2 regions of the Microbacterium sp. NPDC060117 genome follow, and region 1 is predicted to be linked to the other one. Evidence: predicted binding sites of a transcription regulator. Region 1 holds the regulator's gene; the other holds the start of a gene.
What was found. Region 1 encodes LexA, which represses DNA repair genes until DNA is damaged. Its sites were predicted from a motif close to TCGAACANNTGTTCGA; they were not measured.
Positions count from the first base shown of each region.

Region 2: a site for LexA is predicted at 2,910-2,925, ahead of ACFWCK_RS16445 (DUF222 domain-containing protein). Genes of this name have one in related genera too.

Region 1 covers NZ_JBHWXR010000004.1:754,676-761,716, forward strand. Annotated here, with positions in the region: gene ACFWCK_RS19160 (prolyl oligopeptidase family serine peptidase) at 1-459, opposite strand, end outside; partial or broken gene ACFWCK_RS19165 (methylenetetrahydrofolate reductase) at 563-1,489, shown strand; gene metE (5-methyltetrahydropteroyltriglutamate--homocysteine S-methyltransferase) at 1,607-3,928, shown strand; gene lexA (transcriptional repressor LexA) at 4,010-4,696, opposite strand; gene ACFWCK_RS19180 (hypothetical protein) at 4,693-4,962, opposite strand; gene ACFWCK_RS19185 (LysM peptidoglycan-binding domain-containing protein) at 5,019-5,375, shown strand; gene ACFWCK_RS19190 (histidinol-phosphate transaminase) at 5,456-6,541, shown strand; gene hisB (imidazoleglycerol-phosphate dehydratase HisB) at 6,538-7,041, shown strand, end outside.
Region 2 covers NZ_JBHWXR010000004.1:122,950-129,990, forward strand. Annotated here, with positions in the region: gene ACFWCK_RS16430 (glycosyltransferase family 4 protein) at 1-374, opposite strand, end outside; gene ACFWCK_RS16435 (glycosyltransferase) at 523-1,485, shown strand; gene ACFWCK_RS16440 (glycosyltransferase family 4 protein) at 1,639-2,790, opposite strand; gene ACFWCK_RS16445 (DUF222 domain-containing protein) at 2,945-4,282, shown strand; gene ACFWCK_RS16450 (glycosyltransferase) at 4,442-5,788, opposite strand; gene ACFWCK_RS16455 (polysaccharide pyruvyl transferase family protein) at 5,890-7,041, shown strand, end outside.

The sequences.
Region 1 (7,041 bases):
GGCGGAGCCGTCGACCGGGATCTCGACGATCGCCCGCTTGTGCGGGTCGGCGCGCAGGTCTTCCCGCACCGCGAACAGGCGCCCCTGCTGCAGACGGAGGCCGCCGTACTGCGCCCCTGCGACGGTCAGCGGCACCGGCGCATCGGCGCCGGGATCCAGGCGGTGCACGCGCTGGTCCTCGCCGTCGACGAAGAACAGCGTCCCGTCCTCTGCCACTGTCCATGCACCGCCGCCGTACTCGTGCACGCGCGAGCGAGCGTTCCACGGTGCGGGCAGCACCTCCCGCGCCGCGCCCTCGCCGTCGCGGCGCATCACGCGCATGCGTCCGCGCTCCTGCGGTACCGACTCGCTCCACCAGATGCCGCCCAGGGCGTACCGGGCGCCGTCGATCTTCGCGCCGGCGACGGCGAGGTCGGCGGCGGACAGCGGGGAGGGCCAGGATCCGTGCGGAGAGCTCATCACCCGAGCCTAGAAGAGCGCGCGCCGACACATGGTGAAACACAGCATGCGGCGCATCGCGACGCCGCCTAGCGTGGGGTGACCGCCCCGACCCTGGAGAGAGATGTCCTTCGACGCGCCGCCGTTCGCCCCCGCCGGGGCGGTGCTGCCGCGCGTGCCCATCTCCTTCGAGCTCTACCCGCCGCGCACCACGGCGCCCATCGAGGCGCTGCATGAGACGATCCAGCAGCTCGCTTCCGCCGCGCCCCGGTTCATCTCCGTGACCTACGGCGCGGGCGGATCCGTCGGCGGTCGCTCGCTCGACGTGCTGCGCTACATCCGAGAGCACACCTCGGTCGAGCCGCTCGCGCACCTCACCTGCGTCGGCAACACCTACGCCGGAGCCTCGCGGTTGATCCGGGAGTTCCTCGATGCCGGGATCCTCAGCTTCCTCGCCCTGCGCGGCGATCCGCCGCTCGACGAGAGCCAGCCGTTCCTCGGAGACCTGGAGAGCTCGGCCCAGCTCGTCCAGCTGATCGACCGGGCGCAGGCGGAGCGTGCGCCCTATCAGGAGCGGCCGATCCCGGGTGTTCCCGGAGCCGTGCAGGTGACGCCGCGCCGCAAGGTGAACATCGCCGTCGCGGCCTACCCCAACGGGCATCCGCGCTCGACCTACCGGAACCAGGACATCGACGCGCTGCTGGCCAAGCAGGCCGCGGGCGCGACTCTTGCGATCACGCAGCTGTTCTTCCACCCCGACGATTACTTCGCCTTCGTCGAACGGGCCCGTCGCGCCGGCGTCACCATCCCGATCCTGCCCGGCATCATGCCGATCACATCGCCCGCGCGCCTGCGCCGGGTGCTGGAGCTCAGCGGCGAGGAGATTCCCGCCGAGCTGTCCATCGAGCTCGAGGTCGAGCCGACTGCCGAGGGCCGCACCGAGATCGGCGTCGCCCATGCGGCGGAGCTCGTGCGCGAGCTCGTGGATGGTGGCGCGCCGGGCGTCCACCTGTACGCGTTCAACCAGCACCGCACGGTGCTGGACGTGCTCGAGGCGTCAGGGGTGCTTCCCGAGAGCAGCGCTTCCCCGCGCGAGGTCCCGCAGTTCACAGAGTCCCGCGGCGTGTACGCGCCCGCTTCCTTCCCCCTTCCGTCAGAGAGGACCGTCATGACCGCATTCCCCGAGGGCACCATCCTGGGCTACCCGCGCATCGGCCGTCGCCGTGAGCTCAAGAAGGCCGTCGAGGCGTTCTGGGCCGGACGGATCGACGAGGCCGAGCTCGAGCGCACCGCTGCGGAGCTGCGCGCGACGACGCGCGAGCGTCTCGCCGTGCAGGGCCTGGGCCGTGCCGACTCCGCGATCCCCGAGTCGTTCTCGTTCTACGACCAGGTGCTCGACGCCGCCGTCACCGTGGGCGCGATCCCGGCGCGCTTCGAGGACCTGCGCTCCGCCGACGGAACCATCGGGCTGCCGGCGTACTTCACCATCGCACGCGGCGAGGGTGAGCGCGCGCCGCTCGAGATGACCAAGTGGTTCGACACGAATTACCACTACCTCGTGCCCGAGATCGGCCCGGACACCGTCTTCTCCCTCTCCAGCGACCGCATCGTGCGCCAGGTGCAGGAGGCGGCCGCGGCCGGCTTCCGTACCCGCCCCGTGATCGTCGGCCCCGTCACCTTCCTCGCGCTCGCCAAGGCGGCGGACGAGGCGCCCGAGGGCTTCGACCCGCTGTCCCGGCTCGATGACCTCATCCCGGTCTACGCCGAGCTGCTCGGTGCGCTCACGGCCGCCGGGGCGGAGTGGGTCCAGCTCGACGAGCCCGCGCTCGTGAGCGAGTCGCTGCCGTCGTCCGTGGCCGAGCTCGGCGCCGCCGCCGAGCGCGCCTACGCCGTCCTGGGCGGTCTGACCGAGCGCCCCGCCGTCTTCGTCGCCGCGCCCTACGCCGCGCTCGATGCGAACCTCGCGGTGCTCGCCGCCGCCCCGATCGAGGCCATCGGTCTCGACCTCGTGCGGGGCACCGTTCCCGCCGCCGTTCCGGGTCTCGCCGACAAGGTCCTCGTCGGCGGTGTGATCGACGGGCACAACATCTGGCGCGGCGACCTCGCGGCCGCCTTCGACACGCTCGAGGCGCTCCGTGGCCTCGGCGCCGCCGGCGTCTCCGCGTCGACCTCCACGTCGCTGCAGCACGTGCCCCACGACGTCGAGGACGAGTCGAAGCTCGACGCCCGCCTCGTGAGCTGGCTCGCCTTCGCCGACCAGAAGGTCGCGCAGGTCACGACCCTCGCGAAGGGCCTCGCCGAGGGGCGGGCCGCGATCGCCGGCGAGCTCGATGCCGCCTCCGCCGCCCTGGCGGACCGGCTCAGCGCCCCCGGCGTGCGCGTGGACGCCGTCCGCGCCCGCACTGCCGCGCTCACCGAGGCCGACTTCGACCGCGGCGACTACGACGCGCGCGTGGCAGCGCAGTCCATCGCTCTGGACCTGCCCGCGCTCCCGCTCACCACGATCGGGTCCTTCCCGCAGACCGGCGAGATCCGCCGCGCCCGCGCGCAGTTCACCAAGGGCGAGATCACGGCGGGCGAGTACGACGGGTTCCTCCGCGAGGAGATCGGTCGCGTCGTCGCGCTGCAGGAGGACCTGGGCCTGGACGTGCTCGTGCACGGCGAGCCCGAGCGCAACGACATGGTGCAGTACTTCGCCGAGAACCTCGACGGCTTCGACGTCACCGAGAACGGCTGGGTGCAGTCCTACGGATCCCGTGCCACCCGCCCGTCGATCCTCTGGGGTGACGTCTCGCGTCCGGCGCCGATCACCGTCGCCTGGTCGCAGTATGCGCAGTCCCTCACCGCGAAGCCGATGAAGGGCATGCTGACGGGGCCGGTCACGATCCTCGCCTGGTCGTTCGTGCGCGACGACCAGCCGCTCGCCGAGACCGCCAATCAGGTGGCTCTCGCGCTGCGCGACGAGATCGCGGACCTGGAGGCCGCAGGCATCGGCGTCATCCAGGTGGACGAGCCGGCGCTGCGCGAGCTGCTGCCGCTGAAGAAGGCCGACCAGCCGGCGTACCTGGACTGGTCCGTCGCCTCCTTCCGCCTCTCCACCGCGGGCGCCGAGACCGCCACGCAGGTGCACACGCACCTCTGCTACTCGGAGTTCGGCGTGGTCATCGACGCGATCCGGGCCCTCGACGCGGACGTCACCTCGATCGAGGCCGCCCGCAGCCGCATGGAGGTCGTCACCGACATCGCCGCGGCCGGCTTCGACCACGGCATCGGCCCGGGCGTCTACGACATCCACTCGCCGCGCGTCCCCGACGTGTCCGAGGTCGAGACGCTGCTGCGCCGCGCGGTCGAGGAGATCCCGACGCGCCAGCTCTGGGTCAACCCGGACTGCGGCCTGAAGACCCGCGGCTACGAGGAGACCAATGCCTCGCTGCGCAACATCGTCGAGGCCACCCGCCGCGTCCGCGAGGACGTGTCGGTCGCCGTCTGACCGGTCTGAGCCCGTCGAAGGGCCGTGAACGACGATGCCCTCCCGGATCCGTCCGGGAGGGCATCGTCGTCGTGCAGGGGATCAGACGGCGCGCAGCACCGCCACGACCTTGCCGAGCACCGTGGCGTCGTCGCCGAGGATCGGCTCGAACGCGCTGTTGCGGGGGAGCAGCCACACGTGGCCGTCTCGGCGGCGGAACGTCTTCACCGTGGCCTCGCCGTCGAGCATCGCGGCGACGATCTCACCGTTCTCCGCCGTGCCCTGAGAGCGCACCACCACCCAGTCGCCGTCGCAGATGGCGGCGTCGATCATCGACTCCCCTGAGACCTTCAGCATGAACAGGTCGCCCTTGCCGACCAGCTGGCGGGGGAGCGGGAAGATCTCCTCGACCTGCTGCTCCGCCGTGATCGGCACGCCGGCCGCGATCCGGCCCACGAGCGGCACGAGCGCCGCGTCGCCGACCGACGGAGCCGTGTCCGCGGGATTCTCCGTGGACGTGCCGGGAAGATCGATCAGGACCTCCATGGCGCGGGTCTTGCCGGCATCGCGGCGCAGATAGCCGCTGAGCTCGAGCTGGCCGAGCTGATGCGTCACGCTGCTCAGGGACTTGAGGCCCACGGCGTCGCCGATCTCGCGCATGCTCGGCGGATAGCCGTGCCGGGCGATCGAGGTCTGGATGACCTCGAGGATCGCCATCTGCTTCGCACTGAGGCTCTTGCGGCGCCGCGTCCGCGGGGCCTCGGAGCCGGGGGTCGCACCGTCGCTCATGCCATCTCCTTCGTGTGCGTCGTGCCCTCGCGGATCCGTGGGATCGGCATGGATTCGCGGGCGGCGATTCGAATGTCGGTGGTCCGTGATGGGGTCTTGTTATCGAAACCGTATCCGAGATCGGGGCGGAATCGATAGATCTGTTCGAGCGTGTCGGCAAGTCTTCGGAACTGATATTCGAAGAAGGCTTGACAGATGTTCGAACTCGAAAGTAGTTTCGGAACGTAGGTTCGCCTCTCCAGAGGCCCGGATTCGAAGATCCTCATCGGGGGATTCGGATCCGGGGAGGGGCGGACCGACACAGACACTGAGGAGAAGCACCATGAGCAGCATCACCTTCGCCGGTCAGGTTCCCGCCACGCGACTGCGGATCACCGCACGCGGTCGGCGCGTGCTCGCGGCGCTGGTCGCGCTCCCGGTGGCCGGTGCGATCGCGTTCGCGGCGCTGAGCAGCGGATCCGCGCTCGCCTCCGGTGAGCAGACGACGGGCAACACCTTCGCGACCGTCACCGTGCAGCCGGGCGACACCCTGTGGTCGATCGCGGGCGAGATTGCGCCGAACGCCGATCCGCGTGATGTCGTCGCCGAGATCTCCAAGCTGAACCTCGTCGACGGCGGTGTGATCGAGGTCGGACAGCACCTGGCGATCCCGGCGCAGTACGGCTCGGCCGGGCGCTGACAGCAGCCCGGCTTCGGCGTCGCTCAGCAACCGCGGTCATCTGTGTCCTGGCACACGGCGCAGCCGCCTAGCATGGCAGGGTGACTGTCTCGCTCGACGACTTACCCCTTCGTGACGATCTCCGCGGGTTGCGCCCGTACGGTGCCCCGCAGGCACCGCTGCCTGTGGCGCTGAACGTGAACGAGAACACGCATCCGGTGCCGGAGCAGGTGGCGAGCGACATCCTCGATGACATCGCGGTGGCGCTGCGTGACGTCAACCGCTACCCGGATCGTGAGTTCACCGCGCTCCGCGAGGGGTTCGCAGGTTACCTCGGTCATGACCTCACCGCCGCGAACATCTGGGCCGGCAACGGATCGAACGAGGTCCTGCAGCACATCCTGCAGGCCTTCGCCGGTCCGGGGCGCACCGTGTTCGGGTTCGCACCGACCTATTCGATGTATCCGCTGCTCACCCAGGGCACCGGAGCGGCATGGATCGCCGGCACCCGGCACCCGGACTACGAGCTCACCGTCGACGAAGCGGTGGCGCAGGTCTTGGAGCACGATCCGGACGTGATCCTGCTGTGCGCGCCGAACAACCCGACGGGCACGCCGCTCCCGCTCGACGTGATCGAAGCGGTCTACGAGGCGGCGCGCGGCATCGTGATCGTGGATGAGGCGTACCAGGAGTTCGCCCCGAAGGATTCGCCGTCCGCGTTGACGTTGCTGCAGGGGCGTCCGCGGCTCGCCGTCTCCCGCACGATGAGCAAGGCGTTCGCCTTCGCGGGGGCGCGGGTCGGCTACCTCGCCGCCGATCCGGCCTTCATCGATGCGCTGCGCCTGGTGCGCCTGCCGTACCACCTGAGCGCCCTCACCCAGGCGGCGGCGATCGCGGCGCTGCGCAACGCGCCCATCATGCTCGCCATGGTCGACGAGATCGTGGCGCAGCGGGATCGGATCTCCGCCACGCTCGAGGCCCTCGGCTACACGCCGCACCCGTCATGGTCGAACTTCGTGCTGTTCGGGGGTGTCGCCGATCCGGCGGCGACCTGGCGCGCCCTGTACGACCAGGGTGTGCTGATCCGCGACGTCGGCATCCCGAATCACCTGCGCGTCACGGCCGGCACGGAGGCCGAGACCACCGCATTCCTGGACGCTCTCGCCTCGATAGGATCGGCCTCATGACCGCTGAGACCCCCGCTGCGGCCCGGACCGCGCGCCGTACCCGCTCCACGTCCGAGTCGACGATCGAGCTCGAGATCGACCTCGACGGCACCGGCCAGAGCCACATCGACACCTCGGTCCCGTTCTTCGACCACCTGCTGACCGCGTTCGCGAAGCACTCGCTGACGGATCTGACGGTCCGGGCTTCCGGCGACACCCACATCGATGCGCATCACACCGTGGAAGACGTGGCGATCGTGCTCGGCCAGGCGATTCGCGAGGCTCTGGGGGACAAGAGCGGCATCTCCCGCTATGGTGACGCGCTCGTCCCGCTGGACGAGGCCCTCGTGCAGGCGGTCGTCGACATCTCGGGTCGCCCCTACCTCGTGCACGAGGGCGAGCCGGCCGGCTACGAGCACCACCTCATCGGCGGCCACTTCACCGGATCCCTGGTGCGCCACGTTTTCGAGGCGATCGCGTACAACGCCGCCCTGACGGTGCATGTGCGCGTGATCAGCGGA
Region 2 (7,041 bases), 630 kb from region 1:
GGCAGCAGCCAGACCGAATCCTGGTGCGACAGCGCGATCGCCTCCCAGCGGGGACTGCGCACGAGCCGAGCGAGTCGCCGGGCCGCGCCGGGCACGGCCCTGCCCTTGACGTGCAGCCGCGGCCGGATCACCTCGGTGAGCGCCGCGATCGAGGAGTCGTCCTGGGGTCCTGCCGGGCTGACCACGACGATCCGTCGTCCGTGCTCGCGCAGGGCGGCGATCTGGTGGTACTGCCGGCGCTGCCCACCCTGTCCGAACCGGTCGGGCACCTCGACGCTCAGCCAGAGGACCGCGCTCTGAGAAGGCGACGACGCCGTCGAGGCGCGCATCGCCCCGCGGCCCGTCGACCCGTGCAGGGCTCGGGCTCGCGCCATCTCGCCTCCTGTCCGTGTGCGGTTCCAGTATGCCCGCGCGGGATCCGGCTCACCCTCGTCGCTGGACGCACGCGCCGCGGATCGCGCTGGCTATCATCGACTCGAGGTGGCACATCCTCAGGTGTGGGCGACCGGCACAGGAGCGCAGGTGACCGCAGGACGAGCCGGCGAGGCGACGATCGGGATCATCATCCCGCTCTACAACGGCGCCCGCCACATCACCGAGACGTTGCGATCGGTGCTCGCGCAGACGCACTCCGCGCTGCAGGTGATCGTGCTCGACGACGGATCCTCCGACGGCAGTGCCGAGATCGTGCGCACCGCGTTCGAGGACCCGCGGCTGACGCTCGTGCAGAAGAAGAACGAGGGCATCGCCCGCACCCGCAACGCCGGGCTGGCGCTGCTCGGCGCCGACGTCGAGTACGTGGTCTTCATGGATCACGACGACCTCGTGGCCCCGGTGCTGTACGAGCGGCTGCTGCGCGTGCTCTCCGCACGACCGGACGCGGTCGGCGCATATGCGGTCGCGGACTGGATCGATGCCGGCTCCGCCCCACTCGGGGACGGGGAGTTCGCTCGTTTCATGCGGGCGCGCGAGGCGGTGCGCGGCGGGCACGTAGTGTCGCTCGCACCCGAGGAGGACGCCACGCTGCCCGAGCTGTTCCTCGCCAATCACCTCTACCCGCCGAGTGGGATCGTGCTGCGACGCCATGCGATCGACGCGATCGGCGGGTTCGATCCTTCATATCGAGTGGCCGACGATTGGGACGCCCTGGTGCGCCTGTCCCGGCGCGGTCCGATCGTGCCGCTGGACGAGATCCTGGTCGGATATCGCCGCCACGGGGCGAACGCCTCGGGGAACACCGTGCTGAATGTGCGCGAGAGCCGCGCGGTCTGGGCGCGCACGTACTTCTCCGCCGACAACTCCACCGCCGATCGGCAGGCCCTGCGGGCGGCATGGCGGGGAATGCAGCGACACAAGTTCCGGGTCAAGTCGGCCGCCGCACGCCGCGAACTGCGCGCGCGACGCGTGCTCTTCGCGCTGCGGTGCCAGCTGGACGCCCTCGCACACCTTGCCCTGGTGCGTCCGCTGCGGCGCTGGGGGCGCTGACTCGGGCCATCGGCTGACCCGGGCCATTGACAGCGAGACCGAGACGGGGTCGCGAGACCGAGGATTTCATCGTCGGTCTCGCGACGACGGTTCGGTCTCGCGGACCCGGACCCGGACCCGGCCCCGTCCTGGGGCTGGGGGCGCCGACCCGGATCAGATCCGCTCGAGCAGTGCGCGCAGCCGCGCCCACGCCCAGTCCGGATTCCGCTGCTCCGCCCGGCGCAGGCCGGCCTCGCCGCGCCGGGTCCTCTCCGCAGGATCCGCGATGAGCTCGCGCAGTGCGGCGGCCAGTGCGTCGGGATCGTTCGGCGGCACGAGCACGGCCACGTCTCCGACCACGCTCGGGATGCCGCCCGTGCGGGAGGCGATGATCGGCAGGCCGCTCGCCATGCCCTCGCCCAGGATCAGCCCGCTGGGCTCGGCCCAGACCGAGGGCACGACGAGCACCTCGGCGTCGCGATAGAGGGCGGGGAGGGCGTCCCTGTCGGCGAACGGCAGGAAGGTCGCCGTGGCACGGCTCGCGAGGGCGAGGTCGCGCACCTCCTGCTCGTAGGGGGTGGCGGGCGCATTCGGGTCGAACTCGTGGCTGCCCACGAACACGAACTCGGCCTCGTCCGGTCCGAAAGCCCTGGCCGCCCTGGCCAGCACGTCGGGGCCCTTCGACGGGATCATCCGCCCGACGTACAGCACGCGAACGGGACGGGAGCCGGTGGCCCGTTGCGAGGCAGGGGAGAACCGGGAGGTGTCCACCGGGTTCTCCACGACCGCCACCTTCGATCGCTGTGCGCGCGGAAGCAGCTCGCTGGTCTCGTCGGCCAGAGCGTCGCTCACGCAGATGACCGCCGCCGCCTCTCCGACGATGCGGTCCGCCTCGCGGGGTCCGTAGGTGCGGAACAGCTGGTTGTGCGCATAGATCGACACGCGGTGGCCGCTGCCGCGCAGCAGCCGGGGCAGGATCGGCGCGTTGTGCGCGAGCACATCGGCCTCCGGCAGCGCGCGCACCGCATCCGCGAGCGGGGCGAACCACTGCGCGACCCGCGGACGGAGCAGGCCGAGGCGCCCTGCCGCGGCATCGAAGTAGTGGCCGTTGCGGGTCACACCGGGTGCGCCGTCGTACTCGATCAGGTCGACGCCGTCATACCGCGGGGACATGGTGGTGCGGTCCAGGATCACGCCATGACGGGCGTCGCCCGCACGCACGGCGGCATCCGCGAGCAGGTGCACCACCGTCGGAACCGCGGATCCGGTGCGGGGGGAGAAGTGGTCGCCCGGCGTGATGGCGTGGATGACGCGACGCTCGCCCATGGGGCCAGCTTAGGGCGGCGGGACGCCGGGCCCGTCGAAGCGGGCGGAGCGACCGGTGCGGCGTCTTGCAAGTGCAGGGAATTCCCAGGTCTGAAGTGAAATCTTCCTGTGGACAACTCTAGAACATATCTTCGATTCTTGGTAGGATCGGAGCATGACCAGCACCCTTGATCCGCTCCTGGAAGCCACCCGGCTTCTGGTGGAGGCGTGGGGTGATGCGCGGTCTGGCGGGGATCTGTCGCGCGCGCAGCTGGTGGCAGTGAACGACGTGCTGGGGTTGCTGCACCGTTCCTCAGGAGCGGTGCATGCAGAGGTCGCGGCGGCGATCGCGTACGAGTCGCGGCGAGAGTTGGGGCCGGAGTCTTTGGCGAAGCAGCAGGGCTACCGGAACACGGCCCAACTGATCGCGACGACCACCGGGACGTCGACGGGGGACGCGACCCGGCTGGTCAAGGTCGGGGAGGCGACCGCACCGCGCTCGAACCTGATCGGTGAGCCGCTGCCGGCGAAGTTCCCCGCACTGCGGGAGGCGCTGGCCGTGGGCCGGATCGGCGCGGCGGTGACGGATCTGCTGGTCACGTTCCTGGACCGGATGATCGTGAAAGTCGGCCGTGGGGCCGTCGCGCAGGCGGAGGAGTTCCTGGTCGGCAAGGCGCCCGGGTTGTCGTTGGACGAGGTGCGGCGGATGGTGACCCGGTTGGAGGCGCATCTGGATCCGGATGGTGTCGCCCCGCGGGAGGACGAGTTGCGGGCGCGGGCGTCGCTGACCCTGTTCGAGCGGGATGGGATGCTGCACGTGAACGCGGTGCTGGATCCGGGACGGGCGGCGGCGGTGAAGACGGCGATCGAGGGGTTCGTGTCTGCCGAGTTCGCCGCGAAACGTGAGGGTCGGGACCCGGTCGCCCCGGATGCGGATCGGCGCAGCGTGGTGCAGGTCCAGGCTGACGCTCTCGTCCATTTCGCCGAACATGCCCTCACCTGTCAGCGGAACAAGACGTTGAACGGGGCGACCGTGATCGTCCGCGTCAACGCGATCGACCTGGAGCACGGCACCGGGTTCGGGCTGATCGACGGGATCGAGCAGCCGGTCAGCATCGACACCGTCCGCCGCATGGCAGGCGGGGGCGGCATGACCAGCTGGGTGTGCGGGGACGACGGGGAGGTCTTGAACTGGGGACGCGACCGGCGCCTTTTCACCCGCGCCCAACGCCACGCCCTCACCGAACGCGACGGGGGGTGCGCGTTCTGCGGACTCCCACCCGGAATGACCAAAGCCCACCACATCGACTGGTGGAAACGCGACCACGGCAAAACAGACCTGTCCAACGGTGTGCTGCTCTGCGAGACCTGCCACCACCTCATCCACGACAACGGCTGGAACATCCGTGTCGACGGCGCCGGCATCCGCGCGAGAGTCTGGTTCCTGCCCCCACCCGGCACCGGGGCGCCACCCCGCCTCGGCGGACGCGCACGCACCGAACACATCGCGTGAGCAGCCGCGAGAGCGCGCGTTTCGTCTCGGTCGCGCCGCGCGCGTCCTCGCTCGACGACCCGAGGTCACGACAGGTCGGGCGCCCGCTGCGCTCGCACGATGCGGGCTGGGGGAGGAGGCGGGGCGCCCCCAGGAACGCGTCTTCGACGCAGAGGGTGTTCAGAGCGGGGAGCGCACGCCCAGCGCCGGGATCAGCTCGACCAGTCGGCGCGCGTAGCGGTCGGTGCCGTACCGGGTGCGCGCCCATTCGGTCACCTCGGAATCCGATGCAGAGGCGCCTCCGAGTGCGGTGACCACTGCCACGGCGAACTCGCGCGGATCATCCGTCACGGGGAACGGGTGCCGGCCGTCGTCGTCGGTGATCCCCTCCGCACCGACCGTGGTGGCGATGACGGGGAGCCCGCGCAGCAGCGCGTCGATCGTCTTGAACTTCACGCCTGCCCCCGAGTGCAGCGGGACGAGCGCGGCCGAGGCCGTGTCATAGACCTCGTCGAGGTCGTCGACATAGCCCGTGACGGTCACTCCGGAGCTCAGCGCTGCACGGTGGTACAGCAACTCCGGAGGGTGGACGCCGACGAGCATCAGCGCAGCCTCGGGCAGGGCCGCGCACACCGAGGGCCACACCTCGTCCAGCAGCCACACGGCCGCCTCCACGTTCTCGCGCCGGTCGAAGGCCGCGACGAACACGGCGGGTCCTCTGCCCGGCATGGCCGATCCGCCCGGCATGTCCTCTCCGTCTGACATGGCCGATCCGCCCGGCATGTCCTCTCCGCCTGACATGGCCGATCCGCCCGGCATGTCCTCTCCGCCTGACACGGCCGATCCGTCTGGCCCGGCCGCTCCACCCGGTGCGGGATCGGGATGCTCGGCCGGATCCCACAGCGGCGGATCGAGTGCGACCACACGCGGGCGCCGGCTGGCGCGACGCACCTGCCGGGCGTCCTTGTCGCTCAGCACGATCACGACATCAGCGCTTCGGAACGACGAGGGCTGCGTCACGGCGACCACGAGCGCGCGCCATCCTCGCCACACGACCTTGGTGGTGGCGCTCTGCGCCCGGGCGGATCGCAGCCACCGGAGCTCCCGCTGCAGCGGCACATCGTGCGCGACCAGCGCGGTCGGTCGCCGTCCCGCCGTGCCCCGCAGGAGGAACGCCGTCTCCTCCCACTGGGCCTCGACGAACTCCGCATGCCGAAGGGCCTCGCGCACGGCGGGGCTGCGTCGCAGCGCGCTGCGCCTGCTGGGTGCGAGCCAGTGCGGCAGCAGGAACGCCGCGAGACGATCGAGGGCACGCATGCCGCGGGAGTCGTCACCCGCGACCAGGACCACACCGTCGGGATCCTGCGTGCGCGCGAGGCCGATCCGGTTGAGCTCGGTGTCGGGGGCGACGACGGTGACCTCGTGGCCGAGCGCGCTCAGAGCGCCGAGATGCCGACGGTAGTACTCACCGCCGGCGTGCGGAATGCCCGGATAGGGCACGACGAGGGAGAAGCTGACGATCCTCATGCCCGAGGGCCGGATCCGTCGTGCGACGACGGGGTCGGGTGAACCACGACACAGGTATATCACCGCGCGGTCACAGGCAATAGCATCGCGGCGGAGGACGCATGCCGATCACAGAAGGGGCCCGGACGGTGCCCGCCGTCGCACCCACGCGGCGCGAATCGCGGCTCAGGCGCAGCCTGTACGCGCGCGCTCGGCAGGCGCTCCTCTCCCACGCCGGGCTGCGCCTCGTGCACGCCGTGGAGCGGATGCGCGTGCTGGCGCATCCGCGGCGCCGTCCCCTCCGCCGTGGCTCCGACCAGGGGGAACAGGATCGGGATCGGGACGCTGTGATGCTCCCCGCGGGCGGCGGCAACATCGGCGATCAAGCGATGTTCGAGGCGTATCTCGCGAACACCCCGGGCGATGTCGTGGCCGTCATGCGCGACGCCGACGCCTACGTCATCCCGGAGGAGGACTGCGCCAGGGTGCGGGTGCTGCACGCGCCGCTGCTGAGCGGCGGGACCCTGCGCGGACGCTGGCGCGAGGTGCGCGCGCTCGCCGACCAGCTCCGGGCCGCGCGGTCGTTCGCCGTGATCGGCGCCGACATCATGGACGGCGGGTACAACCGCGCAGAGGCGGTGACGCGCGCCGAGATGCTCCGGCTGGCGCGGCGGCTCGGCGCCGACGCTCGGCTGCTGGGCTTCAGCTGGGGTGAGAAGGTCGACTCCGCCGCTTCCGCAGCGCTGGCGCGGGCGGCACGAGAGGCGCGGTTGTTCGTGCGGGATCCGATCTCGGCCGAGCGACTGCACCGTGCGGGGATCGCCGCGGTCGAGGCCGCCGACCTGGTGTTCGCGGCCGATGGCGAGCGGGAGCCGGCGGACGTCTCGGCCTGGCTGGTGCAGCATCCGGATCCGGGTCCGGTCGTCATCGTCAACCTCAGCGGTCTCATCGAACGCAGGACCGATCTCGTGCCCGAGTTCGTCGCGCTCATCGATCGGCTGACGGCGGAGGGCATGCGCGTGGTGCTGCTGCCGCACTGCCTGCGCGACGCCGACGACGACCTCGCCGTGTGCCGGCGCGCGGGGGAGGCGGCGGCTCGTGCGGACCGGGTGCTGCTCGTCGAACGGGCGCTGCGCCCCGCCGAGGTGCGGTGGCTCACGGCGCGTGCGTCTGCGGTCGTCACCGGCCGCATGCACCTGTCGATCCTCGCCCTCGGGCAGGGCACGCCCGTCGTCGTGCTGCGCACCCGGGGCAAGGTGGAGGGCCTCGCGCGG